4 regions of the Anabaena sp. 54 genome follow, and region 2 is predicted to be linked to each of the others. Evidence: predicted binding sites of a transcription regulator. Region 2 holds the regulator's gene; each other region holds the start of a gene.
The links. Region 2 encodes NtcA, which controls nitrogen genes in cyanobacteria. Its sites were predicted from a motif close to TNTGTANNNNNNNNTACANA; they were not measured.
Positions count from the first base shown of each region.

Region 1: a site for NtcA is predicted at 3,639-3,658, ahead of HEQ36_RS12270 (Glu/Leu/Phe/Val dehydrogenase). Genes of this name have one in related genera too.
Region 3: a site for NtcA is predicted at 3,235-3,254, ahead of HEQ36_RS04905 (DUF3155 domain-containing protein). Genes of this name have one in related genera too.
Region 4: a site for NtcA is predicted at 4,352-4,371, ahead of HEQ36_RS07075 (DUF3120 domain-containing protein). Genes of this name have one in related genera too.

Region 1 is NZ_JAAVWA010000010.1:97,078-105,253, reverse strand. It holds gene HEQ36_RS12285 (hypothetical protein) at 1-168, opposite strand, end outside; gene HEQ36_RS12280 (folate/biopterin family MFS transporter) at 514-1,839, shown strand; gene HEQ36_RS12275 (carotenoid oxygenase family protein) at 1,925-3,391, shown strand; gene HEQ36_RS12270 (Glu/Leu/Phe/Val dehydrogenase) at 3,740-5,029, shown strand; gene HEQ36_RS12265 (AAA family ATPase) at 5,150-6,253, shown strand; gene HEQ36_RS12260 (hypothetical protein) at 6,253-6,387, shown strand; partial or broken gene HEQ36_RS12255 (histidine kinase) at 6,761-7,075, opposite strand; gene typA (translational GTPase TypA) at 7,556-8,176, opposite strand, start outside.
Region 2 is NZ_JAAVWA010000020.1:85,447-93,622, forward strand. It holds gene rpoD (RNA polymerase sigma factor RpoD) at 1-694, shown strand, start outside; gene HEQ36_RS17430 (hypothetical protein) at 748-981, opposite strand; gene HEQ36_RS17435 (lipopolysaccharide assembly protein LapB) at 1,112-2,023, opposite strand; gene HEQ36_RS17440 (restriction endonuclease) at 2,233-2,700, opposite strand; gene HEQ36_RS17445 (hypothetical protein) at 2,703-2,879, opposite strand; partial or broken gene HEQ36_RS26035 (AAA family ATPase) at 3,350-3,469, opposite strand; gene HEQ36_RS17460 (DUF3146 family protein) at 3,866-4,129, shown strand; gene HEQ36_RS17465 (pre-16S rRNA-processing nuclease YqgF) at 4,131-4,553, opposite strand; gene HEQ36_RS17470 (DUF3084 domain-containing protein) at 4,624-6,072, opposite strand; gene ntcA (global nitrogen regulator NtcA) at 6,286-6,957, opposite strand; gene fabI (enoyl-ACP reductase FabI) at 7,335-8,111, shown strand.
Region 3 is NZ_JAAVWA010000003.1:74,694-82,869, reverse strand. It holds gene serS (serine--tRNA ligase) at 1-401, opposite strand, end outside; gene HEQ36_RS04920 (Uma2 family endonuclease) at 621-1,205, shown strand; gene HEQ36_RS04915 (DUF3611 family protein) at 1,226-1,798, opposite strand; gene HEQ36_RS04910 (cofactor assembly of complex C subunit B) at 1,920-2,453, shown strand; gene HEQ36_RS04905 (DUF3155 domain-containing protein) at 2,883-3,206, opposite strand; gene HEQ36_RS04900 (sensor histidine kinase KdpD) at 3,574-4,929, shown strand; gene HEQ36_RS04895 (conjugal transfer protein TrbI) at 5,424-6,107, opposite strand; gene murD (UDP-N-acetylmuramoyl-L-alanine--D-glutamate ligase) at 7,761-8,176, opposite strand, start outside.
Region 4 is NZ_JAAVWA010000004.1:193,341-201,516, reverse strand. It holds gene HEQ36_RS07090 (carboxypeptidase-like regulatory domain-containing protein) at 1-829, shown strand, start outside; gene nadB (L-aspartate oxidase) at 1,012-2,688, opposite strand; gene psbU (photosystem II complex extrinsic protein PsbU) at 2,896-3,324, opposite strand; gene HEQ36_RS07075 (DUF3120 domain-containing protein) at 3,618-4,349, opposite strand; gene HEQ36_RS07070 (Rpn family recombination-promoting nuclease/putative transposase) at 5,397-6,305, shown strand; gene HEQ36_RS07065 (undecaprenyl-diphosphate phosphatase) at 6,550-7,461, shown strand; gene HEQ36_RS07060 (TIGR03279 family radical SAM protein) at 7,566-8,176, shown strand, end outside.

The sequences.
Region 1 (8,176 bases), on a different contig from region 2:
AAGACCTACCGTAGCTAAAGCGTATACAGGTCTTTTTGCGCCCATTAGTGCTAAAGCTGATGCCAAGCTAATAGTAATCGTAATTAACCAAACAATAATTTGACCGTAAATATCACCAAAAGTTAAGGTACAGACAAAGCGATAGTTTTGAATATTATTTGTGTTCATTTTAAAACTGGCCTCAATTTTGTCCTATAGCTTCTACCTTAAATCTATGTTTGCCTCAAGAACAATTTCTCAATATATTTCCAAGGTTTGTAATATTACTTTACAAAAAACTAATGTTCAGTCACATCCCCTGGGAAATTGTCAATTAATGTGTTTTATATATAACCATTTATACAGAGAACACGGTTAAAAAGAAAGTTTCTTCTATACAAAATTCACCAAAGGCGATCGCTCGACTGACAGAATCAAACCGGATTCCTATAGTTTCATAATTAATAAAAACTTATCCTCAATTTAAAAATCTATGATATAAAAGTAAATAAAACTTAATCATTATTCATGCAAATGCTAAATGACTCCCCTACCTTACCCAAATTCAAAGATTTACTAACCAAAAAAATTCTCTTAGGTAACGAACCCAGTGCTGAGTTAATAGCAATTCTTACCATCTATTTTGTTCAAGGTATACTGACATTATCGCGTTTAGCTGTCAGCTTTTTTCTCAAAGATGAATTACTATTAGGTCCCGTGCAGATGTCAACAATTATGGGAATCTGTACTATACCTTGGATGATTAAGCCATTATATGGGTTTATTTCCGATAGTTTACCCATATTTGGTTATCATAGAAAACCTTACATAGTTATGTCAGGAATTCTGGGCTGTGCAGCTTGGGGATGTTTAGGAACAGTCGCTCATACCAGTACAACAGCCACAATTATGATTGTACTTTCTTCTGTCTCTGTGGCTATTAGTGATGTGATAGTTGATTCCATAGTAGTTGAAAGAGCCAGAAACGAATCAGAAGCCAAAATAGGTTCTTTACAATCTCTTTGTTGGGGTAGTTCAGCTATTGGTGCCTTATGTACAGCTTACCTTAGCGGGTTACTTTTAGAATATTTTACCACCCGTATAGTATTTTTAATAACAGCATTATTTCCTTTAATTATTTCATCTGTAGCTTGGTTAATTACTGAAAAACCTATTAATAAAGATCACAAAAAAAGCAACAACACAAAAGATCAACTACTAAAAATCCGCCAAGCAATTACTCAAAAAACAATTTGGTTGCCCACATTATTTATATTTATTTGGCACGCTACACCAAAAACCGAATCAGCATTCTTCTATTTCACAACTAATGAACTCCACTTTCAACCAGAATTTTTAGGACGAATTCGGTTAGTGACGAGTTTTGCTTCCCTAATTGGAGTTTGGGCTTTCCAACGTTACTTTAAGCACATTCCCTTTAGAACTATGATTACTGCGGGTATTTTCCTATCCACAGCTTTAGGAATGACGAATTTATTATTAGTAACGCACACCAACAGAATGTTAGGCATAGATGATCATTGGTTTAGCTTAGGTGATAGTTTGATTATTACTGTGATTGGGCAAATTGTATTCATGCCCATATTAGTATTATCAACAAAGCTTTGCCCTCCCGGCATAGAAGCCACATTTTTTGCGTTAATCATGTCTGTATTTAATGTAGCAGGAACAGTTTCCTACGCATTAGGATCAATCATGATGAAATGGTTAGGAATCACAGAATATCAATTTGACTCCCTGTGGTTATTAATCATTCTCACTAGCTGTACTTCTCTGATACCCATATTTTTTGTTAAATTGCTACCAGATGATAGAATTGATAATGATGTACTTATTTAATAGATAAAAATCTCGAAGACAATTAGATTTATCTCTATATTTACATCCCTGGTTTTCTGAAAAAACTTACCATAGCCAAGAAAAAATGCAAATATTAGAACCTCAAGATCAGCAAAATCTCCAAAAATCCTACACTCTCAAAGATTGGCAAGGAGGATATGAATCTCTTCACCAGGAATTTGATTACTGGATTGATGATATAGAAGGAGAAATACCACCAGAATTGCAAGGAACATTATTTAGAAATGGACCTGGTTTACTAGATATTAATGGGCAAAAATTACATCATCCCTTTGACGGTGATGGCATGATTAGCCGCATTACATTTACCAATGGCCGCGCCCATTTTCGTAACCGCTTTGTTACCACAGCAGGTTATTTAGCAGAAAAAAAAGCGGGTAAAATTCTTTATCGTGGTGTTTTTGGTACACAAAAACTGGGCGGCTGGTTAGCTAATATCTTTGATTTCAAAATCAAACATATTGCTAATACTAATGTAATTTATTGGGGTAAAAAACTATTAGCACTATGGGAAGCATCTGAACCCTATTTACTTAATCCGCACACTCTAGAAACATTAGGAAATGAATACTTTAACGGTGTTTTATCTAAAGGGGAAGCCTTTAGCGCCCACCCGCGAATTGATGCAAATGGTACATTAGTTAATTTCGCTATTACACCAGGACTATCAACTACAATTAACATATTTGAGTTAAATACCGACGGAGAAATCACCAATAAACAAAATCATAGCGTTGCTGGTTTTTGCTTCATTCATGATTTTGTGATTACAGAAAATTACTGTATTTTCTTCCAAAATCCTGTTAGTTTTAACCCCATACCTTTTGCTTTGGGAATATCTAGCGCCGCCCAATGTATTAAAGTCCAAAAAAATCAACCTACAAAAATCATCATTATTCCTCGCCAAAACCCAACTAAAAAAATCAAAGTTTTAGAAACTCAGGCAGGTTTTATTTTCCATCATGTTAATGCTTTTGAAGTGGGTAATGAAATTATCATTGATTCTATTTGCTATGAATCATTACCAGAAGTTGAACCCAATAGCGATTATCGAGAAACAGATTTTGATGCCAATTCTCCTGGCAAACTTTGGCGGTTTAATCTGAATTTACCAACCAATACAGTCGAAAATCATTTAATAGATGATCGATCTTGTGAATTTCCCACAATGCACCCTCATCATGTCGGTAAATCCTATCGTTATCTATACACGGCTGCGGCTCATAAATCAACGGGAAATGCTCCCCTACAAGCAATTTTCAAACTTGATTTAGAGTTACAACAAAGACAATTATGGAGTGCTGCACCAGCAGGTTTTATCGGTGAACCAATTTTTATTCCTCGTCCAAATTCCCAAACAGAAGATGATGGCTGGCTAATAGCCTTAGTTTATGATGCAGAACATCATCGTTCAGATGTGGTAATTTTAGATGCTGTAAATTTGGAAAAAGGTGAAATTGCAAAACTACACCTCAAACATCATATTCCCTATGGCTTACACGGGAGTTTTACACCTGAAACATTCATTTAATTAATATAGGTTGGGGAAAAGCTTCTGCGTCACCCAACCAAGTCATCAAAATTTGGCGTTGCTGATAGCCTGCGTGGCGTATCAGCCATATTGAGGTATGAAATTCCCAAATTGAATCTTTAAAACTCAAACCTCAGTGCGTCTTTGCGCCTTTGCGTGAGACTAAAATTCATACCCTTAATCAGCAACGCCGATATTTTTATAGTTTATCTGCCCAAGCGTCTTACTGCATACAAATCAAAATAAAATTGTAACAGAAACTACAAAATTGACATCTTTTTCAAAAAAGAGGGTAAGCTAACCATATCAGTCCGGTTCACAAACATACGGTGATGAGGAGTAGGTATTATGGTGACAACGTCTCTCCCACTTATAGAAAATCATTCTCCAGCGCATATTTGTCCTTATGATCAAGCCTGTAGCTATTTAGAATGGGCTGCTAAAGAATTAAAATTAGATCAAGGTATCGTAGAAATACTCAGTCACCCTCGAAAAGTTGTCACAGTTTCCATTCCCATAAGAATGGATAATGGGGAAGTGCGGGTTTTTGCTGGACATCGGGTACAACATTCGGATATTTTAGGACCCTATAAAGGTGGTATTCGCTACCATGAAGCAGTGACATTACGAGAAGTATCCGCCCTAGCCATGCTCATGACTTGGAAATGTGCATTGTTAGGCATTCCCTACGGTGGTGGCAAAGGCGGAATTCCCATAGACCCCAAAAAGTTCAGTGTGGGGGAATTAGAACGGATTAGTCGTCGTTATATTAGTGAATTAATTAAAGACATTGGACCATCCGTAGATATACCCGCACCAGACATGGGAACATCAGCGCGGGAAATGGCATGGATGATGGATACTTATTCTGTCAATGTTGGTCATTCTGTCCCCGGAGTAGTTACAGGTAAACCCTTATCTATTGGTGGTTCCCTGGGACGAGAAATGGCGACTGGACGCGGTGTGATGATTATTGTTCGTGAAGCGATCGCCGATCACGGTAAATCCCTGGTAGGAGTCAGGGTAGCAATTCAAGGCTTCGGTAATGTAGGTGGGGCAGCCGCCGAATTGCTACACCAAGAAGGAGCAAAAATTATCGCTGTTTCCAGTGCTAGTGGGGGTATCTTTGCCGAAAATGGTCTTGATATTTCCGCTGTCAAAGCCTACGCTGCGGCCAACCATCGCAGTGTGGTGGGATTTCCCCAAGGAACACCCATTAGTAATGCAGACTTATTAACTTTACCTTGCGATGTCCTGATTCCTGCCGCTTTGGAAAACCAAATTACCGCAGAAAATGTCCATCAAATCAAAGCCCAATTTGTCGCAGAAGCGGCTAATGGTCCAGTGACTTTGGAAGCTAACCGCGTTCTAGAAGCCCAAGGTGTCACCGTGTTACCGGATATTTTAGCCAATGCTGGGGGTGTGGTGGTCAGTTATTTAGAATGGGTACAAGGTCTTTCCTACCTATTCTGGGACGAAGAACGAGTCAACCGGGAAATGGAACATTTGATGGTTCAGGCTTACCGCAAGGTGATTCATGAGTCGCAAGCACGGGGGGTAAATCTGCGGTTAGCTGCTTATACTTTGGGTGTAGGTAGAGTCGCGCAAGCTTTGAATGATCGGGGCTTGTATCCTTAGTTGTATTTGCAATTTAGTTTAATTGGGGTGTGTTATGGCTTTAGCCTAACGCACCTTTTTTTTAATCCCTGTACATCATCTACATATATAATCATTTTGTATAAATACTGATTGTTGATTATGCTACAACGAGTAATTATCAAGGGCTTCAAGTCCATTAAGACAATGGATCTTGAGTTGCGTCCCTTAAACATATTGATTGGAGCTAATGGAGCAGGTAAAAGTAATCTCATTTCCTTTTTTAAGATGCTGAATGAGATGATGGCCGGGCGACTTCAACAATATATCGGCATATCCGGTTACGCTCAATCCTTATTGCACTTTGGACCTAAGATAACACCGCAAATCGAGGCACAACTAGAGTTCAAGATTGACAATGGGAGTTTGGATATTATCTATACCATGTGTCTAGGTCATGCGGCAGGTGATACTTTGATATTTGCTGAAGAAACAGCGACGCGAAACGGCTTACACCTACCTCAACCTTCAACCACTTACTCGTTAGGTGCAGGACATCAGGAAACAAAAATCAACAAAGCAGCACAAGAAGGTACGCCAACAATTGCCAACGCTATCAAACATTTGCTCAATGGCTGTTGTGTTTACCACTTTCACGATACGTCATCTACCGCGCGAGTTCGTCAATCCTGTTATATTGATGACAACCGCTCGCTGGTGTCTGATGCTGGAAATCTAGCCGCATTACTTCTGAGATTTCGTGAATATCATAATACAGCCTATCAGCGTATTATTAAAACGATCCGTTTAATTGCCCCATTTTTCGATGATTTTGTTCTTGAGCCTAGAGCGAATAATGTTATTCTCAACTGGCAGGGAAAAGACTCAGATCAAGTATTTGGTCCACACCAATTTTCGGACGGTACATTACGTGCTATCTGCCTGACTACGTTGCTTTTGCAGCCAGAAGAAGACCTCCCAGAACTAATAATTGTTGATGAACCGGAACTGGGTCTTCATCCCTACGCGCTCAATGTTGTAGCTGCGATGTTTGGTAAGGCCTCCTATCATACACAAATTCTCATCAGTACCCAATCTAGTTCTTTTTTAGATAACTTTAATCCTGAAGATGTAATTACGGTAGATAGAGTAGGTAAGGAATCGCAATTTAAGCGGTTAAATCCTCAAGAATTAGAAACTTGGTTAGAAGAATATAGTTTAGGAGAAATTTGGGAAAAAAATATCATTGGTGGAGGTCCACACTAATGATACGACTCTATTTATTTGCAGAAGGACCAACTGAACAAACATTTGCTGATAACATCTTGAAGCCACACCTTGCTCAATACGGTGTTTTTTTGGACAAGATTATGGCTATTAAAACTCGAATCATTGGGTAAATAAGGCATTGACACCCCCAACGTTAACGGGGGTAGATTTTTGTGTTCATGAAATGCGATCGCAGGATAAATTCTCATGAAATTCATTGAATCGTATAAAAGATAAAAGTAATGACTCAAAAGTATTACTGGCTGAATTTTGGATTTTTGATGACAACCTTTTTTCATCAGAAATTTACCTAAACAAAGACAAAAGCTCTCAAAAACATCAGTGTAATCAAGTAATCGTTTAAATTCATATTTAGTAAGTTACGAAACTTCCTTAACTACTTGCTGAAGAAGTCGCAAACTTTAATGGCAAAGATACTATATAACGGTATCCTGACTCCACCGAACCTTGAATAGAAATTTGTCCATGATGTAACTCGGCTAAAGTTTCTACTACCTGAGAACAAAATGACTCCCGACGTAAAAGTTGGCGTTTAGAAGCTAAATCATTCATTAATCCTAACCGAGATAAGCCCACCGCCGATTTGAACCAATGAAATTTTTGATCAATAAATCCTAAAATAGAAATTTCCACTTCTAGAAAGTGAGCAGCAGTTTGAGCAGCTTCTTCAAATACTGGAATCATTTCTGATTGTTGCAAACCCAGGTTCAATAATGCTTGTAGGCGTTGTTGTTCTTTTGTATTTACATAATTTCCATCATTTCGAGGAGTAAATAATTTATTGTTTGAATTTGCCATTGTGATTATTAGCCTAATAACTGCTTGATATGTAAATTTGCACAACCCCTAGAGGTTATTTCATCCCTATTTTCAAGCATTCCCAAATTTTTGACTACAATCAATAATGGAGAACAAAAAAAATTAACTAATAGTTGTTTTGCTCATCAATTCTACTCAACACAATACTTTTAGTTTAAGAAAATGTAGGTTGGGTTGACAAAGGAAACCCAACATTATTAAACTTAATTATTAAAATCCTTGTTGCGCTGTCGCTTAATCCAATCTAATTATATATAAAAAAATACAACCCTCTAACAAAGATTGTATCATTCTTGTGAATGAATTTAAGGCGTTGCTGAATCGAGGTATGAAATTTCCAAATTGAACCTTTAAAAATCTTGCCTTTGCGTCTTTGCGCCTTTGCGTGAGACTAAAATTCATACCCTTAATCAGCAATGCCAATTTAATTAGGGTGGGGAAACCCCACCCCTACAGATATTAGCGTTTCACCAATTTCTTAGACATCTTGCGAAGACGGATAGATTCAGGTGTAACTTCCACCAATTCATCTTGAGCAATGTATTCCAAAGCTCGTTCTAAATTCATGTCTACGGGTGTTTGTAACTGAGTCAGTTCTTCACCACCAGATGAGCGGTGGTTGGTTAACTGCTTAGTTTTACAAACGTTCAATTCCAAATCTTGGGGACGATTATGTTCACCAATAATCATACCTTTGTAAACTTTTGTTCCTTCACTGATAAAGAATGCACCTCTATCTTCACAATTCTTCATCGCGTAAGCAGTAGAAACACCTTCTTCAAAAGAGATAAGAACACCCTTATTCCGGGCTTCAATATCACCGCAAAGGGGGCGATAATCAAGGAAACTGTGGTTCATGATCCCTTCACCGCGAGTCATCCGCATGAATTCACCCCGGAAACCAATTAAACCACGGGCTGCCACAATAAACTCTAGTTGGGTGCGATCGCCTCCACCTGGCTGCATATCTTGCATTTCCGCTTTCCGTTGTCCTAAGCGTTCAATACAGCTACCAACTGCATCGGCGGGAACGTCTAAAGCTAGAAGTTCAAAAGGTTCGCAAGGTTGACCATTAACTGT
Region 2 (8,176 bases):
GTCGAACTTGAGACTTGTAGTTTCCATTGCCAAAAAATACATGAATCGGGGCTTGTCCTTCCAAGACTTGATTCAAGAAGGTAGTTTGGGTTTGATTCGTGCGGCTGAAAAGTTTGATCACGAAAAAGGCTATAAGTTTTCTACCTACGCTACATGGTGGATACGTCAAGCAATTACAAGAGCGATCGCTGATCAGTCCCGCACTATCCGTTTACCGGTTCATCTCTACGAAACCATTTCTCGGATTAAGAAAACCACCAAACTCCTCTCCCAAGAAATGGGACGCAAACCCACAGAAGAAGAAATTGCAACTCGTATGGAAATGACCATCGAGAAACTGCGGTTTATTGCCAAATCTGCCCAGTTACCAATTTCTTTAGAAACACCTATCGGTAAAGAAGAAGATTCTCGTTTAGGTGATTTCATTGAATCTGATGGTGAAACTCCAGAAGATCAAGTTTCTAAGAACTTGCTGCGGGAAGACCTAGAAAAAGTCCTTGATAGTCTCAGTCCTCGGGAAAGAGACGTTCTCCGACTTCGCTATGGTTTAGATGATGGGCGCATGAAAACTCTGGAAGAAATCGGTCAGATTTTCAACGTTACCCGCGAACGCATTCGCCAAATCGAAGCTAAAGCACTCCGTAAATTACGCCATCCTAATCGCAATAGCGTATTGAAAGAGTATATTCGTTAATTGTTAGGGGTGGGTTTAAGTCATTAATCTCTTAAACCTGCCCCCAGCATTAATTACATCTTGCCTTTCTGCATCACTTCTTGGAGATGATGACGAATTTCGTGCGCCTGTTCAATTTCCGATTGCCGTAATTTTTGGAAAAGTTCTACACAGGGTTGAGAATTAGCTTCCTTGGCATCTTTGATATAATTTTCATAAGCTTGAACTGCTACGGCTTTAGTATGCAGGACGCTGATAAAATCATACTCTAAATTGCTAATAGGTTCTTGAGTTTTAGTTTTAGTCATGTCTCTACTCCGTTACTTATTTAATTAACTTCTACTTATTTCTCTAGATTTATTCATCTGTCCAAAAGCTGAGAAAATATTGGATTAGTACCTGATGAAAGAGTAGAGACGTTCCCGATAACGTCCCTACCTACTTATTTAAGTTTTTCAATTGTTGTAATAACTCCTGGGAATTTTTCACCCACTGTAAATTACCTTGAATATTATATAAATCTTGAGCATATTGGAAGACTTGTACAGCTTCCTTGTATTGTTTCAACTGCATAAAAACTAATCCTGCACCATAATAAGCGTTAGCATAAGTAGAATTAGCTGCGGCTGATTTTCTGAAAGCTGCTAAAGCTTCATTTAATTGACCTTGATTAAACAAAATTGAGCCAAGATTATAGTGTGCTTCCGCATATTTGGGATTTATTTGAATTGCTTGATTAAAAGCTGCTTTTGCTTGTTCAGTTTTCCCTTGTTGCAAATAACAGATACCTAAATGATATGCTGGTTCGGGAGCATTTTGACTATAGTTTCTAGCTTTTTTAAAAGAAGCGATCGCACTTGCCCAATTTTTCTCCTGTTCCTTCAGCAACCCCATGTTATAATGGGCAAAACCCAGATTTGGATTTAACTTCAAAGCCTGATTTAAATAATCTTGCGCCAATTTTAAATTATTTCCTTCTAATAGCGCCCCACCTAAATTTGCAAAAGCTAAAGCAAATTGAGAATCAGCTTGGGTAGCTTGATAAAAAGCATCTGCCGCAGGTTGTAATTTTCCCGATTGTCGCAGTGCTAAACCCAAGTTATAATGCGCTGCTGCTAATTTAGGATCTAGTTTAATAGCTTGACGAAAAGCGGTAATTGCTGCTTCTATTTTTCCCAATTGAATCGCTTGTAACCCTTGATTTAAAGAATCTGTAGCCGCTTTACTATTTGTGGCTTGTGCCAGTATTAGAGTAGGGGGAGAATTGGAAAATACTGGTTGAATATTAATACTTAATAATAACAAATTGATTATTCCCAAGATGGGATATTTAATGAGTGATAATTGCATGGATTTATTTCGCGCAAAGGCACAAAGGATCAAAGATGCAAAGGAAGATATTGATATCTACATCTAGATAAACATATTAAAATAATAGGCGTTGCTGATTAAGGGTATGAATTTTAGTCTCACGCAAAGGCGCAAAGACGCACTGAGGTTTGAGTTTTAAAGGTTCAATTTGGGAATTTCATACCTCAATTCAGCAACGCCAAATAATACTACTTGTATTTAGCCCATGCACCATTACTCAAATTCCTCAATAAAGGTAAATCTTGAGTAGCCTTTATAAATATCTCCGTTTCTCCAAATACATCCTCAAGGCTTAATAAATGAATCTTTAGCTGTGTATTAATCTGCTTACTTTGAATAGCTTTATTTAAACGAGAACGAAATCCGTCTGTATAACCAACACCAGCTAACATTATGCCAATATTAGCTTCATGAATTATCATATTACCAATCAATTCTGCTGAATAAGAGGCATCTAAGATATTTTGGGATAATTTAGATTGAAAATAAATCATATCATTATTTAGTTCGGCATAACCATCTATTCCTCCATCACTTCCAGATTTTCCTGGTGTTAATCCCAGATAAGCAGCAAAACGTCTACCTAAATCTTGTTTTGCTGTTTCGCTAGAATAAATAATGCCGCTTACTAACGCATCAATTTCTAAGAAATCCATTTTTATTTTTCCTGATTAACAGTTTTAAATTCTCCAACTAATTGTTTATAAAGTAAATTTATACCAACAAACAAACATTCATTTATTCTATCTTTCATATCTAACTGTTCTATTTTGTCTGATGTTTCAGGTGATAGCCTAATTTTCCCTGAAAATCTATCACGGTCTTTTCTAGACATATTTTCTATGGGAGTAATTTGTTTTAACTCGGCTTGATAATTTTTTGATTCTTCATCAATTATTTTTTGGATACTTTCTTTATGCTCAGAGAAAAGAAAATGTACGTAACTAATTACTGATTCTAGGAATAGTTCTTTTCCTAACCTTAGTATTCTAGTTAGCTTCCCTATCTTTTCTAACTCAGAGTTGGTATATCTTAATTCTATATCTAAGTTTTGAGTTTCTTGTTTTTCTTCTTCTACTTCTTTTATGCCATTTTGAATGGCATTATCAACAAAAAAATTTTACTTTGAGTAGTTACTTTATCTTCTCTAGACATAATTCATCTCCCAACATTATCCATCTAATAAATCAACAAAGTAATCGTATAAATGTTCTAAACCTTCATAGTCCCAAATGTATTTTCATATCTTTCCCAATCTTTTAATTTTTCTGGATTGCGATCAATGTAAAACTGCCAAAAATCTGCCTGATCATCACAATCAACTAGAAGTGTACTATCTTGTCTGTTAATAAGAACACCAGAAACATGAACAGCAAGGGTAGTTTTTCCCACACCACCATCATTATGAGTACATAGAATAATCAATGGAAACAGCCTCCCTAAAATCCAGGTATTAAGACATCAAGAGAATAACATATCATCATTACTAAATTACCAAAAGACACACAAGGACTATCAATTTCTACTGCTGGAGTGAATGAATTACAAAAAGTGACAGTAGCACAATTAATTGCCAACTCATCAGGGTGAGTGCATTCTGATTTGATATAAAAAGCACACTCTTCACAAATAGTTTTATGTAATAATTGCATTATTATCTTGCGTTTATTGTAAATTGACAACAAAAGAGCAGTTACGAAACTGGACTTTATTAACTTATCTTGTTTTGATTAGTTTGTAGAATTAAGCTATTTTTGGTACATAGAATAAGTAGCCTACATAAATAATTGGCTTTTATCCCATACGTGACATCAAACAAGCGTGAGTGCTAAACGTCTGCCAGAAACTACTGCTCATGTGAGAGTTACCCGCCAATCTTGGCAACAAGGCTTTCTTGAAGGTGAAGTTAGCGCCGGTAATTTTCAGTGGCATTTCCAGTGGCATTTCCGTCGGGGAGAACTTTCTGTGAAGCCTTCCCAGGGTCGTGCTTTAATCAAAGAACCTCTAGGGCGGTTTTTAGAACAACAGGACTATCAGTTAGAACCTGGAGGGGATTATGCTTTTACAATTCGGGCTGAATTGTAAATTAGTTGTCAGTTAGTCGGTTAAGATATCGTTCAATCAGGAGAATGGCCACAATGTCATCTATTGGCCGGGGGGGTTGACGCAAACCCTTGGGTAATAGTTTAGTGATGCCTTGGGGTGGATACATCTGCCAATAGCGATCGCGTGCTTGTAAAGTGGAATAACGTTCATCAACTAAAATGATATTGGTGGGTTTGCTTAATTCCTGATTAAGTTGCTGTTTCCACTTTTTAGCCGTTGTTTGATCTCCCATCACCATTAAGGATACAGGGAATTTTTGCAGTTGTGTTTCAATATTAGCGATCGCCTCATTTGCCAAAACAACTTGATGATAAAATAGTTGTCTATCCAATCCCATCACCGCAATCCCGCATTTATCACGACCGGGATCAAATCCTAAAATTACAGGTTGTGTATTAGTCATTATTTACGTAGGGGCGCAGGGTCTGCGCCCAATATTGATTGTAGTAATTTTCAATCTTTAATTAAATTCTTCACGTACTAAAAAGAATTTGTCCATTCAAGAGGGCTACTAACTTGACTCTTAGCGGACCTACAGTATAAGTATTTTCTGCGGCTACAGCTTTGATTTCTACTTCCTGTTCCGTTTGCTGTAATTGGGTAACAAAGCGCGGAAAAGTTCCTTCTATTTGGACACTTTCGACAATTCCCGCATTGCGGGCGCGAAACTGGGAAGCGGAAATTAGTAAATCTAAGCGTTGACGCATTTGTTCAGATGTCATATTTTTTAAATCCGCTGTAGTAGTAGCCAGCACTTCCCCTGATGAAAATACGAGTTGATTTCTCGCTGCATCTGCAAAAAATTCTATTTGCTTTTCACCTCTGACATAGTTACCTGCGGAGAAAATTCGGACTACATATTCTCGACCATCTTTAATTTGTGCAACTAGTGCTTTAACCTGATCTTTAGTGACACGGAGTATTTCTTTATTAGCCGGAATAGCACCAGGTTCAGTTAATTGAATATTGGCATTGCGGTTAGCTTCCTGAAGAATTTGGATAATTGCCTGCTGTGCTGCATCAGGCTTGTCTACAGTAATTAATCCTGCCGCTATTACTTGGCCCTTTACTAAGGCTAGTTTACCCAAGCGGAGGTCACGATAGGACTGATAATATTTTTCTAGTCTGGCTACTTCCTGCTCTAAAAATTGTTGTTGTTTCTCTAATTCTTTTAAGCGAGATTCTCTAGTCATAATAACTTCTTCCCGCTGTTTAATTTCGAGGTTACGATTTTGAATAAGTTTATCTAATTTAACAATTTTGCGATCGCGTTTTTCAATTACCGTCTTCGCTTCATCAATTGCCTGTTTTGCTTCAGCGTATAATCTTTTCCGTTCCGCCTTTAACTCTTCTACTGCCGTTTGTAATGTTTGTCGCTGATTATAAAGAGTTTGTAATTCACTTCTTGCCTGTTGATACTGAATCACAATTCCACCAAGATGGCTTTGAGTTGCATTAAGTCGGGCTTGGGTTTTGGCTTGCTGATTAAGAGTGCGATTGAGTTGAGCTTGTGTGGTCTTTTGTTTAGTATTTGCTGCCTGTAATGACTTATTAATTTTCTGTAATTCTTCCTGTGCTTGACTTTGTTCTTGTTTGGCTTTATTTAACTCACTCTCAACCTGACTTTTTTGCGCTTCTGCGATTTTTAGTTGTTCCCGCTTGTTCCCCAAATCTCTTTGAATATCCTCTAATTCAAATACGCCCTTTCGCAATCCGCCATCAGCCGCAAAGAGAATTGCTAAAGTTGATGCAGAAATTAGACCGCCTGTAAAAATAGTCACAATTACAGCAGTTTTTTTCGGACGTAAATTGAAAAGTGAGAGACGAGCTTTGCCAACTCGTGTGCCGATGCGATCGCCAACGGTAGCAATTACGCCTCCCAAAATAAGAATTGCTGCAATAAGGATGTACCCGGTGGCCATTTTTAACTACCGCAATGCTGACAGATACAGCCTACTACGTTCAACCATTGTCTGTGAGTAAATGGAGTTAGGCAAAAGTAGGAATTATACAATTTTAGGACTTTCCTCCAAATTAACGGTTTAATCTCTATGGTAGTGACGCTACTTAGGGAGACCCTAAGACCGCATTACCTCAAAAATAGAAGCCGTGCCAACTCCATTTACCCATAACTTTTAAGTAAATTGCTTACTTAAAGCAACAGGTTTATGCACAGTAATCTTCTTTTTATGAATGGAAATCATTTTCTTCTCGCGTAGATCTCCCAGCAGTCTAGTGACTGTAACGCGAGTAGAGCCAATTGCCTCAGCGATCGCCTGATGGGATAACTTCAGATCAATGGTAATACCATCAGCGCAAGGAACGCCAAAATCTCGACAAAGAATCAACAAGAAACTAATTAACCTTGAACCCATATCACGGTGAGCAAGAGTTTCAATCATCATCTCCGTCTGCAAAATCCGCGAAGAAAGACCTCGCAGCATTAACATTGATAACTCTGGGTTTTCCTTCAGTGCCTGTTCAACTTGTTCAATTGGGGCTGAAAGCAATTCTACAGTAGTAAATGCCACTGCATGATAAAATCGATCAGACTTATTGCCTGTCAGCAACGACAGCACACCAAAGACGCTATTTTCTCGCAGCAGAGCCACCGTTATTTCTTCTCCTGCCTCGTACACCCTTGAGAGTTTCACAGCACCCTTGAGAAGAAAATAAACTCGTTCAGCAGGATCTCCCGGAAAAAAGATCGTCTTGTTCCGTTCAAATGTTTCCACTACCGGAGGAAAAGCCCCGGTCGCCATTTGACGAAAAACATTTGCTAGGGCTTTATCTTGTGTCACTATCATTTCTCCCTTCCCCTACCCAATGCCAGAAAAACAAAAACTAATTACCTAAGAATACACCCGAAAAATCAATAAATCACCATTAACCTTGCTGTTTTTTCCTATACCTAAACGCGGAATTCCTAGCCTTCCGTTTATAATGATACATAATTGTTGTTCCGTTTAGCTAGTAATTATTGATAAGTAGTTTCACCAATTATACTCCAAAAGTTTTGCCTCTAAAAATTGTCAATTTCTTGAGAATTTTTGTAAACATGGGCATGATTTTTTGGGGCTTACTGCTTGCTTATGGAGCATTTTGGAAAATCCCTAGCCCGATGCAGTCAAACTAGGCTCAGATTCTAGTATGCTCCTAATGATGAATTAAATTAGCAATTTCTATGCTCAATCTATCTGGAAAAAATGCCCTAGTTACAGGTATTGCCAATAACCGTTCTATCGCTTGGGGAATTGCCCAACAACTACACAAAGCCGGGGCTAATTTGGGCATTACCTACTTGCCAGATGACAAGGGTAAAATGGAAAAAAAAGTTTCTGAATTGGTAGAAACGCTCAGTCCTAGCCTATTTCTGCCCTGCAATGTTGAAAATGACGAGCAAATTCAATCTACTTTTGAAACCATCCGGCAAGAATGGGGGAAAATAGATATTCTAGTGCATTGTTTAGCCTTTGCAAAAAAAGAAGATTTGACCGGAGGTTTTAGTCAAACTTCTCGTTCTGGTTTCAATACGGCTCTGGAAGTTAGCACCTATTCACTGGTACAGTTAAGCGGTGCAGCTAAACCTTTAATGACTGAAGGCGGAAGTATTATTACTCTTACATATTTGGGAGCAGTTCGAGCAATTCCTAACTATAATGTCATGGGTGTGGCTAAAGCTGGTTTAGAAGCCAGTGTTCGCTACTTGGCAGCGGAACTCGGACCCGATAATATTCGCGTCAATGGTATTTCTGCTGGACCTATTCGCACCTTAGCGTCTTCAGCCGTTGGTGGCATTTTGGATATGATTCATCACGTCGAAAAAGTAGCACCACTCCGTCGCACCGTCACTCAACTAGAGGTAGGCAATACAGCAGCTTTCTTATGCAGTGATTTAGCAAGCGGTATTACTGGACAAATCCTGTATGTAGATGCGGGATATGAAATTATGGGGATGTAGGGGATGTAGGGGATGTGGGGGATGTAGGGGATGTGGGGGATGTGGGGGATGTGGGGGATGTGGGG
Region 3 (8,176 bases), on a different contig from region 2:
TCATCTCCCCATGTTTTCACTTCTTGGTTATCATCTTCACTTGTACCAATGGGGGTAGAATCACTGGGAAGGTTAGGAAGTGCTAAGAGTAATTGATGAATTTGCGCTTTTAACTCTTTTTCCTGGGGTTCTAATCCGCTTAATGTGATTTTGAGGCTGTTTCCTTCATCCTTTAAAGCCAGAATTTCTGCATCTTGAGGATTAACACCAGATTTTACCTTGTGTCCCACCAGTTTACCAATTTCATTACTCCGGGCTTGGAGTTCATTGCGTTTTACTTCCAATTCCCGTTGTTGTTGACTCAAATCTAAGATAGGCTGAATCTCGTATTTACCACTACGAGTATTCAACTTTTCTTGTACTAATTGGGGATTTTCTCTAATTTGTTTAATATCCAGCATTGGTGAATTTCGTTAAGTTTTGTCAATTATACTTGATTGAGATAATTAATCGTAAGGGCTTAACAATGCTAAACCCTATATACTAATGCCACCTTTCTCATCTGCGTTTATCTGCGTTTATCTGCGTTTAATTATGATCAGTGGTAAATTTACCAAATATAGTTGATAATTAGTTCAGATACTCTTCTCCATTACCTAAGCGTTAAGGAGTTTTCAGCAATGATGACAACTCAATCAGTTATTTTAAATATCAAAAATGTAGAGTTAAGTGATGATCAATTTTATCAACTATGTCAAATCAATGAAGATTGGAAACTTGAACAAACAGCTAAAGGAGAATTAATAATTATGCCTCCAGTTGGTGCAATTAGTGGTAATAGAGAATCAGAGTTTAATGCAGATGTTGTGATTTGGAATCGTCAAACTAAACTCGGAAAAGTATTTAGTTCTTCCACTGTTTTTACTCTACCTAATGGTGGTAAACGTTCTCCTGATGTGGCTTGGATTGCTAATGAACGTTGGGATTCTTTAAGCATTCAAGAAAAAGAGAAATTTGCTAAAATTTGTCCTGATTTTGTCATAGAATTGCGTTCTCGTACAGATTCTTTGAGTCAATTACAGGAGAAAATGCAGGAGTATTTTAATAGTGGTTTACGTTTAGGTTGGTTAATTGATCCTCAAAATCAACAAGTAGAAATTTACCGTCAAAATCAGTCTGTAGAAATAGTATCATTACCGACAAGTTTATCGGGAGAAAATGTTTTACCAGGATTTATTTTAGAATTACCTGTTTTCAAAGATTAGGATACCACAACCACTGTCAATTATGGTTTATTAATCCGATTCATTAACCACAAAGATGCTAATAAACCTGCAAAATGCGCTGATACAGTATTTGTATTTGCCTGGACTATGAGCATATCTAAACCGCTAATAATCCGAGTTGGGTCAAATAATTGAGTAGTTACTGCTTGAGGAGATATAGACCTAGCTACTAGTGTACCAACGATCGCTTGCGCTCCCAATAAAGTGACTAATATTCCCCCTAAATTTATCCATAGACCTAAACGTAATACCTGCACAGTTTCCACCTTACGAGGGCGATTAGTGGGATTAGGGGATTCTAATTTCTTGCCAATTCTAGTGTAGCGATAAGCTAAGTAAATACCAGCACCCAACAGAAGTATGCCACAAATTGCTAAAAACACGCCAAAGCCCGTTCCTGGATTGTTACTGGGGCTACCTGCTTTTTGACTAAAAATGCCAAATAACAAGACAATTATTCCAGAAATTACACCTAATACCAACTGAATCCATAAACTAATCCAACCTGCTAGGCGAAATTGTTGGGCTATAGCCCGGAGGTTAGATGATGGTGTTTCGGAGTTTTGCGTCATATAAAAATTAAAACTTAAAAATTAAGAACAACTTCCGTTTGTTGTTTGTTAGCTGTTACCTATTTCCAGAATAATTGATAATGGGTTAAGTCTACTGAAAATTTCAGACGTAAAATTAGTTATGAATTCTACTGTTTCTCAATCTACGTTCCTCTTAACTTTTCTGTTATCAGTTGGATTATTTTTCTTTATACGCGCTTCGACCAAGGATCGTACAGAAATGATGCAATTGACTTCAGAACAGGATGAAAATACATTAATGGCTGCATTAAAGGAGTATTTTCGCTCTCGTGCTTATCGAGTTTCAGCGGTAGATACTGCTAAAAATCAAGTCACTTTTGAAGGATTGGTTAGCCCTAGCTGGTTTCTAGCTATATTTTTGACTATATTAGCAGCCGTAGGTTTGGGTTGTTTGGCGTTGGTTCTATCAATGCTTTTGCCCGATTTTGGCCAATTTTTTCTATTAATAATCCTGTTTTCGCCTTTAAGTGGATTATTGTACTGGAAAAAATCTGGAAGACTTGAGAAGGTGTCACTCAAGATGGAAAATATCCCAAGTGGGCAAAACTTCTCAAGTACAATCACTGTAACTGCCCATAGAGATGAACTGGCTGAGTTACAAAGGGCATTACAGCTAAAGACACTTGACACTTGATTAATTGTTGGGGGTGAAAACTAGCATTATGTAGGCTTCTGACTCAAGTTTTGAGTAAATCAGCAGTAGGGAAATCTTCCTGATGCTTGGTATGTCATGAGGAAAAATTTAAATTGGCGGACAGAGCTTGATAGTAGTCCAAATTAGTGAGAGCATAAATAAATAATTCATACTTCATTTTTTGGATGACCTTGGCTCTGTCGCTATTCTCTTTTGTATAAGCTGATAACAAACTGATTCATCTAATCTATTACAGATTAATGAGGAATTAATTATCCCATGACTTGAGAGAATGTATTTAAACTCTACTGGCAAATTCAACCAAAAAATTAAAAGAAATGGAATTTTTGAACAAACCAGTCATAATTGCCAGTTAATTATTCACAGAGTCAGAAGTCACATTTACAAGATATGATAGTCATTTGTTGTTTAGTTACTAGCCACAGCAACAGACACAGTTTGTGGTGCTGTTGGTGATTCTAAAATCCTGAGACTAGGGAACAAGAAATGATTCTCTTCTACGTATTGAGCGCCAAACAGACCTTTTTCCGCCCAGAAATATCGGTCTGTTGTATGTTCATTGCGTTTTACTAGTAGCAGCGCAGGTGGCGTGATACCTTCAGCTTGAATGAACTTTCTTGCTGCTGTCACAGGTTTATCTTCGCCACTTTCAATGCTGTACTGAGGGATATGCTCAAGTATGCGCCGTCCTTCCTGCCTACGACGACTCTTCCGCTTGCGTCTCCTTGCCAACCTATTGTCCTCCTGTTTCAAGCTATAGACTGTAGTTATGGCTACAAAATCCGTCGTCATTATATAAGTTCTATCTTAAAAGATCAATAGTTTTTAATGTTTTGATACAACTAGGGTAAAACTGTCAAAAATGAAGACTTAAAAATTAAAAAAATTGCTGACTTTTCAGCTATTGTTTCCCTACCAATCATCCATTACCAGACTAAACTAGATAGCTAGAAGCCTTAGTAACGTTATGTACTTGAATAAAATGCGAAAATTAGGTCGAAAGCTATAGGGGTAAGGCATAAGCTAAACCCCTACCAATTCCTTCTTTCCTTCTTCTTCTGACTTGGTGACTTATTCTTCCTCCTAGATTCCTGAACTCATGCTAATGTCTGCCAGTTCTGATTTTCTTGCTCTATGTCGAGAGCAAATGGCTCTGCTAACCCAAGGGATGGGAGCGGGCTTTAGCGTTGTTTATTTGACACAAGAACTAGTAGAAAAATCTACAGCAGAGGCACGACTAATTCCAGTAATGGTGTATCCAGAGACTATAGCATTAAATCCTAGTGATGAATATAGTGATGTGGGGGAAGGTCATCCTGTAAGGTTAGCTAATGTTTTAGCATTACCCAATCAGCAAATGAGATTGTTAAAACCGACTCCAATATCCTCCCATGAATCAGCGGAATCGGCAGCAACAGGAAAACAAAATTTACACGATGCACAAGATGAATACTGGCTGAGTCATAACCAAATTGTTTTACCTTTGATTCATGAAGGCGTGATGATGGGGTTATTGGTGACGGCGAGAGAAGATAGGGAATGGAATGAACGAGAGGAACGGGAAATTGAACGCATTGCTAAGACTTTAGCGATCGCTTGCATTTTAGACCAGCGCCAGTCATGGTTACAACATCAACTCCAGCAGGAACAAATTCTCCAAGAGAGACAACGGGATTTATTAGATAATCTTTTACATCAATTTCGTAACCCCTTAACTGCTATCCGCACCTTTGGGAAATTACTATTTAAGCGGATGCTCCCGGTTGATCCTAATCGGGAAGTAGCCACCAGTATAGTCCGGGAGAGCGATCGCTTACAAGAACTATTAAAACAATTTGATCAAGTAATTGATTTAAATACAGCAGATTCAGAACCTTTACCTCTACCAGAATCAAAAGTAGTTATTAACGCAAATGTCCAAAAAGCAGCTAAACCTGCGTTATTATTGCCCGGAACAGGGGAACAATTAACTAATCGTTTCTTAGTAGATTTATTAGCACCTTTATTAATATCTGCCCAAGCGATCGCTCAAGAACGAAATCTACAATTAATCACAGAAATTTCTCCTCACCTACCCCTAGCGAGGGTGAATGAAAAAGCCTTAGGAGAAGTTTTGAGTAATATCCTTGATAACGCTTTAAAATATACACCACCTGGAGGTAAAATCTTAGTACAATGTGGGCAACAAAAAGGAAATTTACAAGGTATTGCTATTAGTGATACAGGTCCAGGTATTCCTCCAGAGGACTTAGAACATCTAGGAGAAAGACATTACCGGGGTGTACAGGCAAAAACAGAAATTCCGGGAACTGGCTTAGGAATTGCCATTGCTAAACAGTTAATAGTAGAAATGCAGGGAAACATCGAGGTTTTTAGTCCAGCCATTAACTCAATTATCACATTACCAAATACCCCAGGAACTACATTTATAATTTGGTTGCAATCTGTTGGCTAAAATAGGGAATAAATAAATAGACTTAAAAATTTCAGGCGTTGCTGATAGCCTGCGTAGCGTAGCCATATTGAGGTATGCATTGGTGTCAACTTAAGCTCAAATCCCTACCACATCTCGTTCCTAGTCTCTGACTAGGAATGCAGTTGATGAGGCTCTGCCTCTAATATTATTGAAGGCAGAGCCTTCTAGAATTCATTCCCAGTCTCTGACTGGGAATGAGATGACTTGAGTTCTTTGCGGGATAGAGGTTTTACGTTAAGTTGACACCAATGTGAGGTATGAAATTCCCAAATTGAACCTTTAAAACTCAAACCTCAGTGCGTCTTCGCGCCTTTGCGTGAGACTAAAATTTATTTATATTATGAAATTCACAACTTCAAAACTATTACAGCACTTTGTGGTGTTATGAAGTACAAGAACCCCGCCCCCAAACCCTCCCCGCAAGCGAGGAGGGGACTATGATGTATTTCATTCCAGTGCATACCGCTATAAGTTTATTGACGAGTTATGACTAAATTTGAAGTCAGGGTAATATCTAAATCTTGTTCTGGTCTTAACACAAAAACATCAGCTTTTGGTTTTCGCAATAGTACACTAGCTAAAGCCCCCGCTGCTGCACCACCTACGGGTTCTAAAACTTCAATTTTCTTGTTACCAGTCACCAAAGAAATCAGAGTAGCAGCACCCGCACCAATAGCCGCATCTGTTAATATTTGTCCAGTGCTTGATCCTTTGGTAATTGTTTCTGTTTGGGTGATGGTTTTAGAGTTAGCATAAATCTGTTGTCGTTGTCCAGAGGGAAATACTAATTCCCTGGCTACAAAGCGGACACCTTGCCGGTTATTATTAGTAGGTGCCCCATTTAATCTTACTGGTTGTAATTCTCCAATAACTTCAGTATTAGCAGGAATTAAAATATTTCTGTTTTTATCAGTAACATTGTCAGCTATTTTCAGAGTTAGAGCCAATGTTTCACCCGGTTTGACGATAACCTTCTCTTTTTCGTAGGTAACAGGTAAAGTGACATTAGCGGGGATACTAATTGTCCGCGATTGATTGAGATTAAATCCTTGGGCAAAAACAGGGTTAAATGATAGCATGGGGATGGCTGTACCTGTTGTAATGGCTATAGCCATGAGTGCAGCGGTGCTAGATTGCCAATGGATAGAACGACTCATGATAGGATTGCCAATAATATGTAATATGTATGGTGACGTGGACTAGCTAGGATAGTTTCTGGACAATTGTTAAGTAGGTGGGCGTTAAAAATTGTCGTTGGGGCAAGGGAACAGGGAACAGGGAACAGGGAACAGGGAACAGGGAACAGGAAGAGAGTTTTGAGTGATTTTACTTTTCTTCACATACCTTTAAATTTTTCTGTTCACCTACTTAATTAGGGCTTGCTAAATAAAGCTAAAACCATTTATTAATAAGAGTTTCACGGATTTTCATCACAAAGAAGTGCCAGGTTTTGGCTGATTGTGTCTCAAAATAGGTGCATTTTTCTTTGTCAGATTTGGAAAATTGAGGATGTCCAGACAGTTGAAACTGTTCCCAGTTAAGAGTTATACTATGTACTTGTGAGATTTAAACTTTTGCCAAATGACAAAGAACCCAGATGTGTAGGGGTAAAGCAAGAGCTTCATTGGTGTCAACTTAACGTAAAATATCTACCCCGCAAAGAACCCAGATCATCTCATTCCCAGTCTCTGACTGGGAATGAATTCTAGAAGGCTCTGCCTTCAATGATATGAGAGGCAGAGCCTCATCAACTGCATTCCTAGTCAGAGACTAGGAACGAGATGTGGTAGGGATTTGAGCTTAAGTCGAAAAAGCGAACTGCTTGCAGCAGCGCTTCGCTATCGCACAATTATAATATGCTCTTAGTTTTATCCTAGATGCTGTTTATCAGATATATTATTCATAATGGCTGTATGATAAGTTTAAATTATAGAAAATCAATAATACTTTTGATATTTATAACTTTTAGCAATTTGCCTTTAGATTTTCTTAATAATTAATTGAGAATCTTTTCTATTTATCAACGAGGTTGCTATACTTTCAGCGATTTGCTATAATTTCAGAGAATTTCATAATTGGCTTACTATTGTCAATTTTGGATCTTTCAGAAGATGTTAGTCTCAAACCCTTTATTGACAGTAGTTTCAGAAATTAATTTCCCAGGCTAATACAAAACTTTACAAAATTAATAGCTATTCCCTCAACAATTTTAGCCATGAATTTGCTCAGAAATGATCTAATTTGAGCGATCGCAAAAATTTCCTATTGACAAATTGACAAAAAAGTGATATTCAACCTGTCAATGTTATTAATTTTAGTGATATTTAGGACTTACGCACGAGTTACGGAATAATGAACCACAGAGAACACAGAGAACACAGAGAACACAGAGAAATGAGGGTTTGAGGAATATTTTGCGTAAGTCCTGATATTAAATCAACATGAATTAAGTAGGTGAACACAATAAAACCAAACTGTGTAAAGAAATGTAAAATCGCCCAAACCCTCTTCACTCTTGCCTCTTGCCTCTTGCCTTTTGCCTTGCCATAACGACAATTTTCAACACCAACCTACTTAAAGTTTACTCAAAAATTTCCGGGTTATTTAGTCATCTTCAGATGACTTCTGCTATTAGACTGGGAATTCATTCCCAGGCGGGCTACAGGTTTTACCTTAAGTTGACACCAATGAAGCTCTTGCTTTACCCCTACACATCTGGGCTTTTTGTCATTTGGCAAAAGTTTAAATCTCACCCGTGTTTAGTATACATCAATTTGATTGATGTTGGGTTGCGCTTTGCTTAACCCAACCTACGGTACTAGATATTTTTGGCACAATTGCCGAAAGTCTTCACCCCGCATTTCAAAGTTGGGATATTGGTCAAAACTAGCGCAAGCTGGAGATAATAATACTACAGAGGCTTGATATTTTTTGGCTAATTCCGCAGATAAGGATACGGCGTTTGCCATTGTTTCAACTATGTGATAATTGCTATATCCCATCTCTTGCAGCCGTTTAGAAAATGCTGGTGCTGCGTTACCTATGAGTAAAACGGCGGCGGCTTTGGCTTGAATTTGGGCTAACCAAGTGGTATCATCCCCGGCTTTGGCTTCGCCACCAGCAATTAAAATGGCGGGACTATGGACAGATGCTAATCCTACTTCGGCTGCGTCGTAGTTGGTGGCTTTGCTATCGTTAATAAAATCAATTCCTTGCCAATTGCAAA
Region 4 (8,176 bases), on a different contig from region 2:
CAGCCTGAATTTGATTTATCGAACTCCTTGGAAAAGTAAAGATGGTAGGAGTTTATTAGACTTAGAATTTGGCTATGGTAATGGTTCTCAAGGTCATGGTATCATCACATCTGCTTCTACAACTCTAGTTCCTGGTTTAGGATTAAGATTAACTTATAGTGCAGTCAGTAATAATAGTTCTTCTTTAAGTCTCAATTTATTTACCAGTTTGTTATTACAACCTAGTATGAATTTCAGCGGTGACGAGACAAAATTAGAAAAGTTACGCACTCAAGGGGGAATCTTACTTCAACCATTTCTGGATAAAAATAATAATGGTCGTCATGATCATGGAGAAGATTTTTATACTGAAGATATAGAATCACTATTCTTAATTAATAATCAACCTTTGAATAAACTAGGTGTCTCTCGTCCAAAAAATGTCAGCAAAGGGGCATTATTTGAGCTTCCACCAGGTAATTATCGTTTGGATATAGATCCAGCGGGTTTTCCCCTTGGTTGGAAAGCTATCCAACCAGCCTATGCAGTTAAAGTTTCTCCTGGAAGTTATACGACTGTTTTAATACCTCTGATTCCAGCTTATGTTGTGACGGGAAGAGTGATAGATAAAGAAGGGAAAGCGATAACAGGAGTTAGTGTAGAATTTGTTTCTCGTAGTCATCCAGAAAAACGAGTTACTTCAGTAACTAACAGTGCTGGAATTTACTATTTAGAAGATTTAAATGTAAGCACTTATAATGTACTTATTGATGGTAAACTAGCCCAACCAAATACTTTAGAAATTAATACAAATTCTAAGACTTTCTTGGAATTAAATTTACAGCCATAACATCAAAATGAGGTGCGGAATTTTGGTTTATAAAGGATAAAAAATCTTTGCTACTTAACAATACCTTGTCCATTTTCTGTAGGTTGGGTTGAAGCATGAAACCCAACATGAGCGTCGGGTTGTGCTGTCGCCAGTAAAACTTGGCAATTATCAGGGTAAAAGGTGTTTAACCGGAGATAATATCACCTATTACCTATCCACCATTCCTGATTTTGGACAAGAGTATGCACTTGCCAATTAGGATCAGTTTGAGGGTAATCTAAACGGTAATGTCCACCCCGACTTTCGGTTCTAAAAACAGCACTTTTCAGAATTAATTCGGCAATATCTAATAAATTACGAGTTTCTGCCCAAAGCCGTAATTCCTTTTCAATTTGTGGCTGTTGAAAATTAACTGATTGTGTCGGTTTTAAACTCAATAATAATTGACTTAAAGGTAAAGCAGCAAAGTCTTCTTGCCAAGATGCAACTTGAGAAATGGCATTTTCTAAACTTAATTTTTCTCGACAAATACCTGCACTTTGCCAAACTACACGGGGTAAATTTTGGCGAATTTCTGCTAATTGTCTTTGTTGATTTTCCCACTCAATTAGAGATGGGTTAACTGCCAAACTTTCAGTTTCAATAATATTAGCAGATTCCTGTTTTCCCAGTTGCAATTTTTCATAGTCAACATTAGCCATTTGCGCCCCAAAGACAATACATTCCAACAACGAATTACTGGCTAAACGATTAGCACCATGTACTCCCGTACTGGCAGTTTCTCCAATGGCGTATAAACCGGGAATATTCGTGGCATTCATGACATCTGTGAGAATACCACCCATCCAATAATGGGCAGCAGGTGACACAGGAATGGGTTGAGTAAAGACATCAATGCCCCAATGTTGACAAACATTAATGATATTCGGGAAACGATGGCGAATTTTGTCAGCGGGAATGGGGCGCATATCTAACCAGACATTCGCTGTAGCCATATCAGCAGCCGTTTTTTGTAAATGACTGAAAATAGCCCGACTCACCACATCACGGGGTGCTAGTTCCCCTGCTGGGTGGTAATCAAAGGCAAAACGTCGCCCGGTGTCATCCACCAAATGCGCCCCTTCTCCACGCACAGCCTCACTAATCAGAAAACGCCCCGGTTTACTCAAGGCTGTGGGGTGAAACTGCACAAATTCTAAATCACGGAGAATTGCACCCGCCCGCCATGCAATAGCTACACCATCACCTGTACTCACTGCTGGGTTAGTGGTTTGGGCAAATACTTGACCACCGCCACCAGTAGCTAAAATGACAGCCCCGGCTCTAATCCAAGTAATTTTCCCTTGATAAAATAGGCTAGTTCCCAAACATTGACCGGTTTGGGGTTCTATCCATAAACTCAAAGCCAAGGCTTGCTGAATGACTTTGATATTCTCACGACGCAGGACTTGATCTGTCAGGGTGGTGGTAACTTCTCTACCAGTAGTATCGGCTGCATGAAGCACGCGAGGACGAGAATGGGCTGCTTCTAGGGTTAAAGCTAAGTTACTGTCATGACGATCAAAAGCTACGCCCAGGTCAACCAGGGACTGAATACAACTGGGGGCTTGTTCGGCTAGGAATTTGACAGCGGCGATATCACATAAACCAGCCCCTGCTTTTAATGTGTCTTCAATATGCAGTTTTGGCGAATCTTCTGGGGCTACAGCTGCGGCTATGCCACCTTGCGCCCAATCACTGGCAGAGAGTGAGACTGTTTCTTTAGTAATTAAGCCGACTCGTAAGGATGTGGGTAGACATAGGGCTGTATATAGTCCTGCTGCACCGGCACCGACTACTAAAACATCGAATTGGTTAGGAATATTTATATCGGGCAAGGTATAACTATGATTTTTGTGATTTGGATGATTTTTGGGATTTACAGCCAGGAATAGGGAACAAGGGCTAACTATGATTTTTGTGATTTGGATGATTTTTGGGATTTACAGCCCAAAATTTAAAATCTCAACTTAGGGTATGGGTAATTGGGAATATGTTTTCAATTCCCAGTCCCCAGTCCCCAGTCCCCAATCCCCAATCCTTAGTTATCTGTAGATACCGTTGTTAATGCGATCGTCGCCTTCGTTGAAGTTAGGCTCCAATTCTGTCACGGTGAAATTATCCAAGTTAGCTTGCAAACGTTCTTTTTGGCGATCGCTCAATCCTGGTAGATTTAATACATCTTCTACTTTTTCGTAGGGAGCATTAGCGATGATCTTTTTCGCCAATGTAGGATACAGTCCTGGATATTGTTGGAAAGCAGCGATATTGGTATTGTTCAAATCAATTTTCTTACCAAACTCTGTTCCTAGCTTCTGATCTGCTCTATTTTGACGAGCGATCGCTAAAACTGGAACTTGATTTCCCAGAAAGCTATTGAAACTAACAGCTTGGGCTGTCTGGGTAGTTCCCAGTATTCCCCAGCAACCTAGCAACAATGTAAACACAGTAAATAAACGCACCAATCCTTTCACGATTTTTACCTCTTTTTTTCCAGGAATAATAAAATTTTGCAGCCAAAAGCTATGAACTGTAGGGCATAAGCCGGAAGTTTAAGGGTGTTAGAGCAGTTTCTTTTCTAACTTGATCCTAGCTTCTTCATGGTTTAAGCTTGAGAGCTTGCACAACAGTCATCAAAAACTAATATACAGCGTATCAATATCCATAATATTTACGACTATTTGGTTTGATTTGACTTTTGCCAAAAATCTGACCTCATAGCACCTTTGCGCCCATTTTTCGGTGTTTACCTGAATTGATGGGAATTTCACGCCAGGACTGCTGCTAACAAGAAGAGACTGTCTACTAGAATTGTACTCAAAACCGCCCCCCCAAAGGCATACCAATGGGATTGCTTATGGAGTAAAGAGACTGTTCCTACTGTCATCAGCATCAGGGCAAGAATGACTGCCCAGCCTTCTCCCCAAGGGGTTTGGACTTGTGCTAGGGCATTTTGTAAGATTTGTGAAGCACCTGATGGATCTGTTCTCATAATTTGTCGCCAATAAGGCATTAAATCCACCAAATAAAAATAAATATCGGTTAAAACCGTTCCTAGTAAAGAACCGAGGTAAAACCAATTGCCAACCTTACCCCAATTTTTCGCTAAACACCACACAGCAAAAGGTAATCCTAATGCTTCTATTGGTATATGCCAGATTGGTTCATATCTTAACCAACCCCAATAAATCGCTCCTGTTAACCAAGTCCAGCTAAAGCCAAAGAGTAAATCTCCCCACAGGTAGGTTTGGGGACGTGACATTAATCTCATACTGATCCATACCCAAAAGCTTGTCATTAATACACTAAGAATGGGAGAAGATCGCACCAATGGAGCTTCTATGAACACTGGTACTGATACTAAGAATACTGATGCTAAAAATATTAACCAATTTTGTCGGGAAGATAGAAAATTTGGTAAATGATGATTTTTCAGGCTGTGATTGATATCTACAGTGGGGTTAGTAGCTGTGTAGGCAGAGAATGTATGATTAATCAAAGTTTTTAATATTTGTTACTAAACTTTACTTATTTCACAATATCATAACTGAAAATCCCCCAGGGGGGCATCTTGATTATACATGATATTTATAGAGGTATGCACTCAATCGGCAAAGGAATATGACCATGACCTTGGCTAAGTTTTCAGAAGTGATCACTTTGGTGACTTGGTATTGATAAATGACCAGATTAATCAGAGAAATTGCGAATTTTGTGATTGAATTATAAGTTATTTGTATAGGATTCTAGTAAAAAAGGACTTTCTCAATTATTGGGGGTCTATTCTCAATAATAATGAGAATTTTATCAATAATCAAACGATTTTTGGTGATTTCAGCTAGGGGGCTTGACAGTGTTCCGAGTTTTTGCTATACTTATGTTAAAGTAAGGGAAGTGTGCGCCCATATATAAAGCTTTTATTTATCAAGATAATTATTTCCCATATAAATTCCAGAACTAGGGAAATAAAAAAATCATATTTGTCTTCATAGCCAAAATACCAAGACGTTATCTTGTATCTTACGGTTTGCTGATAGCGTAGCGTAAGCCATAAAAGTTGTCTGTGAGGGCAGGGAACTCTTAACAGGGAACAGGAAACAGGGAACAGAAAAAACTCATGTTTAAAAACATGAGATTGAAATAATGATACTGTTTTTTTCCTGCTACGCATCTTGTAAAAACATCTCTTTTTTGACTGAAGATCTAAACTCTGAAACTTTAGTTTTTTAGGCTCTTGAGTACATAGGCGTAGCCATATTGAGGTATGAAATTCCCAAATTGAACCTTTAAAACTCAAACCTCAGTGCGTCTACTCTTCGAGATCACGAAGCGTGATTGCGCCTTTGCGTGAGACTAAAATTCATACCCTTAATCAGCAACGCCAGTACATAATATGCAAAATCTGAACAAAAAATCTCATAAAGCTTGCCATGTATAAGAAATGAGCCATATTTTGAATATTATGGCAAAATATTCCCTCTTTCCCCCGTTCCCTGTTCCCTGTTCCCTTTTTTTTGTAATATAAGAAATATTAAAATCAGGAATAATGCACACAGACACGATATTCTACCAAATCTTCCTCACTTTCCACACCCTATTATTTGAAATCCTGGGAGAACCTACAGAAAATGCCACAGATTATAAATTTACTTCTGTGGAAGTGAAAGAAAAAGCATTTCGATTTGATGGAATTTTCACAGCAGATAGTGTGAAGAAACCCATCTATTTTGTGGAAGTGCAATTTCAACAAAAACCAGATTTTTACTGGGAATTAATCGCCGAAATCAACATTTATCTCAATCAATTCAAACCTGTACAAGATTGGCAAGCCGTAGCTTTATTTCCGAAACGGAGTTTAGATGTGGGAGAATTGACTGCTTATCAACAAGAACTGATTAATAGTGGGAGAATTAAACGAATTTATTTAGATGAATTACCACCGGGTTCAATTGGTATGGGGTTAATTGAGTTAATTGTTAGTAAGGAAGCACAAGCACTGGAATTAGTTAAAACCCTTATGGCAAGAACTAAGACGGAGATTGATAATGACAGAGAAAAACAAGGTATTATAGAGTTGTTGGAGACTGTTTTATTGTCCAAATTTTCACAATTAAGCCGTCAGGAGATAGAAGCAATGTTTTTAGTGAGTGATATTAAGCAAACACGGGTATATCAAGAAGCAAAGCAGGAAGGGATACAGGAAGGCAGACAGGAAGGCAGACAGGAAGGCAGACAGGAAGGCAGACAGGAAGGCAGACAGGAAGGTAAAAAAGATGCAGCAACAAACCTATTGCTAAGGATATTATCTAAACGGTTTGGAAAGCTGGAAGATAGTTATACTCAAAATATCAAAAGTTTGAACATAGAACAATTAGAAAGGCTAGGAGAAACATTATTAGATTTTACAGATATTAATGATTTGAAAATATGGTTAAAATCTGAGATAAACAAGTAATTTGGGTGCATGGTTTATTTAAGAGTTAAGTAGGTGAACACAATAAAACCAAACTGTGTAAAGAAACGTAAAATCGCTGAAAACTTCTTCACTCTTGCCTCTTGCCTTTTGCCTTGCCATAACGACAATTTTCAACGCCAACCTACTTACTGCGCTGATAAGATTTTGTCTAAACAGACTGACAACAACCAAGTAAAGTTGGATAGTTTGCTAGAATTACGCATTGATTTTGGGAGTTTTGTTAATGACAACAATCTTAGAAGTGAATAGTATAAATTTACTATCATGGCAACTGTTACAGGTAGGAGTACCGGAAGGGAATCTGATTCAGTTAATTTTTCAGGCTTTTATTTTGGGTATAGTTCAAGGGATTACAGAGTTTTTACCCATTAGCAGCACGGCTCATTTAGAGGTGTTTACCAAGGCTTTTCATTGGCAGGAATTGAGTTCAAAAGCTTTTCTGGCAACAATTCAATTTGGTAGTGTCATAGCGGTATTAATTTATTTTTGGACAGATATTAAACAGATATTAACTGGAGGTTTCAAGGCTTTTCAACAAAAAGACTGGGAACAGGAAGAATGGAAATTGTTAGTAGGCATAGCTATAGGAACTTTACCTGCTGTAATCGGCGGATTTGTCCTGAAAAAAGCATTAAATAGCGAAGATTCAGCTATTAACAGTATGACTTCTATTGCAATAGTATCAATTGTTATGTCGCTGTTATTAGGTGCATCGGAAAAACTGGGCAGTCATAAGCGAGATTTTAGCACCCTAACAATTCGTGATGGTTTGTTGATTGGGATCGGACAAATGATGGCTTTAGCCCCTGGTGCGTCTCGTTCGGGTTCAACTTTAACTACAGCCTTGTTTCTCGGCTTAGAAAGGCAAACAGCCGCTAGATTTTCTTTTCTTTTAGGTATTCCGACTTTAACACTTGCTACCGTGTATCAGTTTTTGAAGGAGGCATTGGGGAAAATTGACCTAGTTGTGGTAGGTGTAGGGACATTATCTGCGTTTGTTTTTTCTTATATCTCTATTGCTTGGCTGTTGCGTTATCTGCAAACCAAGAATACTTGGATATTTGTTTGGTATCGGTTGGCATTTGGAGCAACAATATTAAGTGCGATCGCTGCGGGAATGTTAAAAAATAGTTAGAGTAGTTAAAATCTGGAAAATAGGGGACAAGGGACTTCCAAATAAATTCCTTCTGTCCTCCAACCTTTCCTGACAACTGAGAACTGACAACTGACAACTGACTAATGACTACCATTCAACCTGCGAAAATTACCAAGGTGCTACCTGACTCAATTGCGGAGGAAATTGGCTTTACAGCCGGTGATGCGATTGTGGCTATTAATGGCACACAACCCCGTGATTTAATTGATTATCAATTTTTATGTGCTGATGAAATTCTCGAATTAGAAGTTTTAGATGCGACGGGGAAAACCCATCATGTCGAAATTGAAAAGGATTATGATGATGATTTAGGACTGGAATTTGCTACAGCTTTATTTGATGGGTTGATTCAGTGCAATAACCGTTGTCCCTTTTGCTTTATTGATCAACAACCACCAGGAAAACGAACTAGTTTATATTTAAAAGATGATGATTATCGCCTAAGCTTTTTATATGGTTCTTATCTAACTTTAACGAATTTAACCGCGAGAGAATGGCAAAGAATTGAACAAATGCGGTTATCACCTCTCTATGTTTCCGTGCATTCCACGGAACCAGATGTGAGAATTAGACTTTTAAAAAATAATCGTGCCGGGGAAATATTATCACAAATTAAATGGTTTCAAGAACGAAGATTGCAAATTCATGCTCAAGTTGTTGTCTGTCCTGGTATAAATGATGGTGAACATTTAGA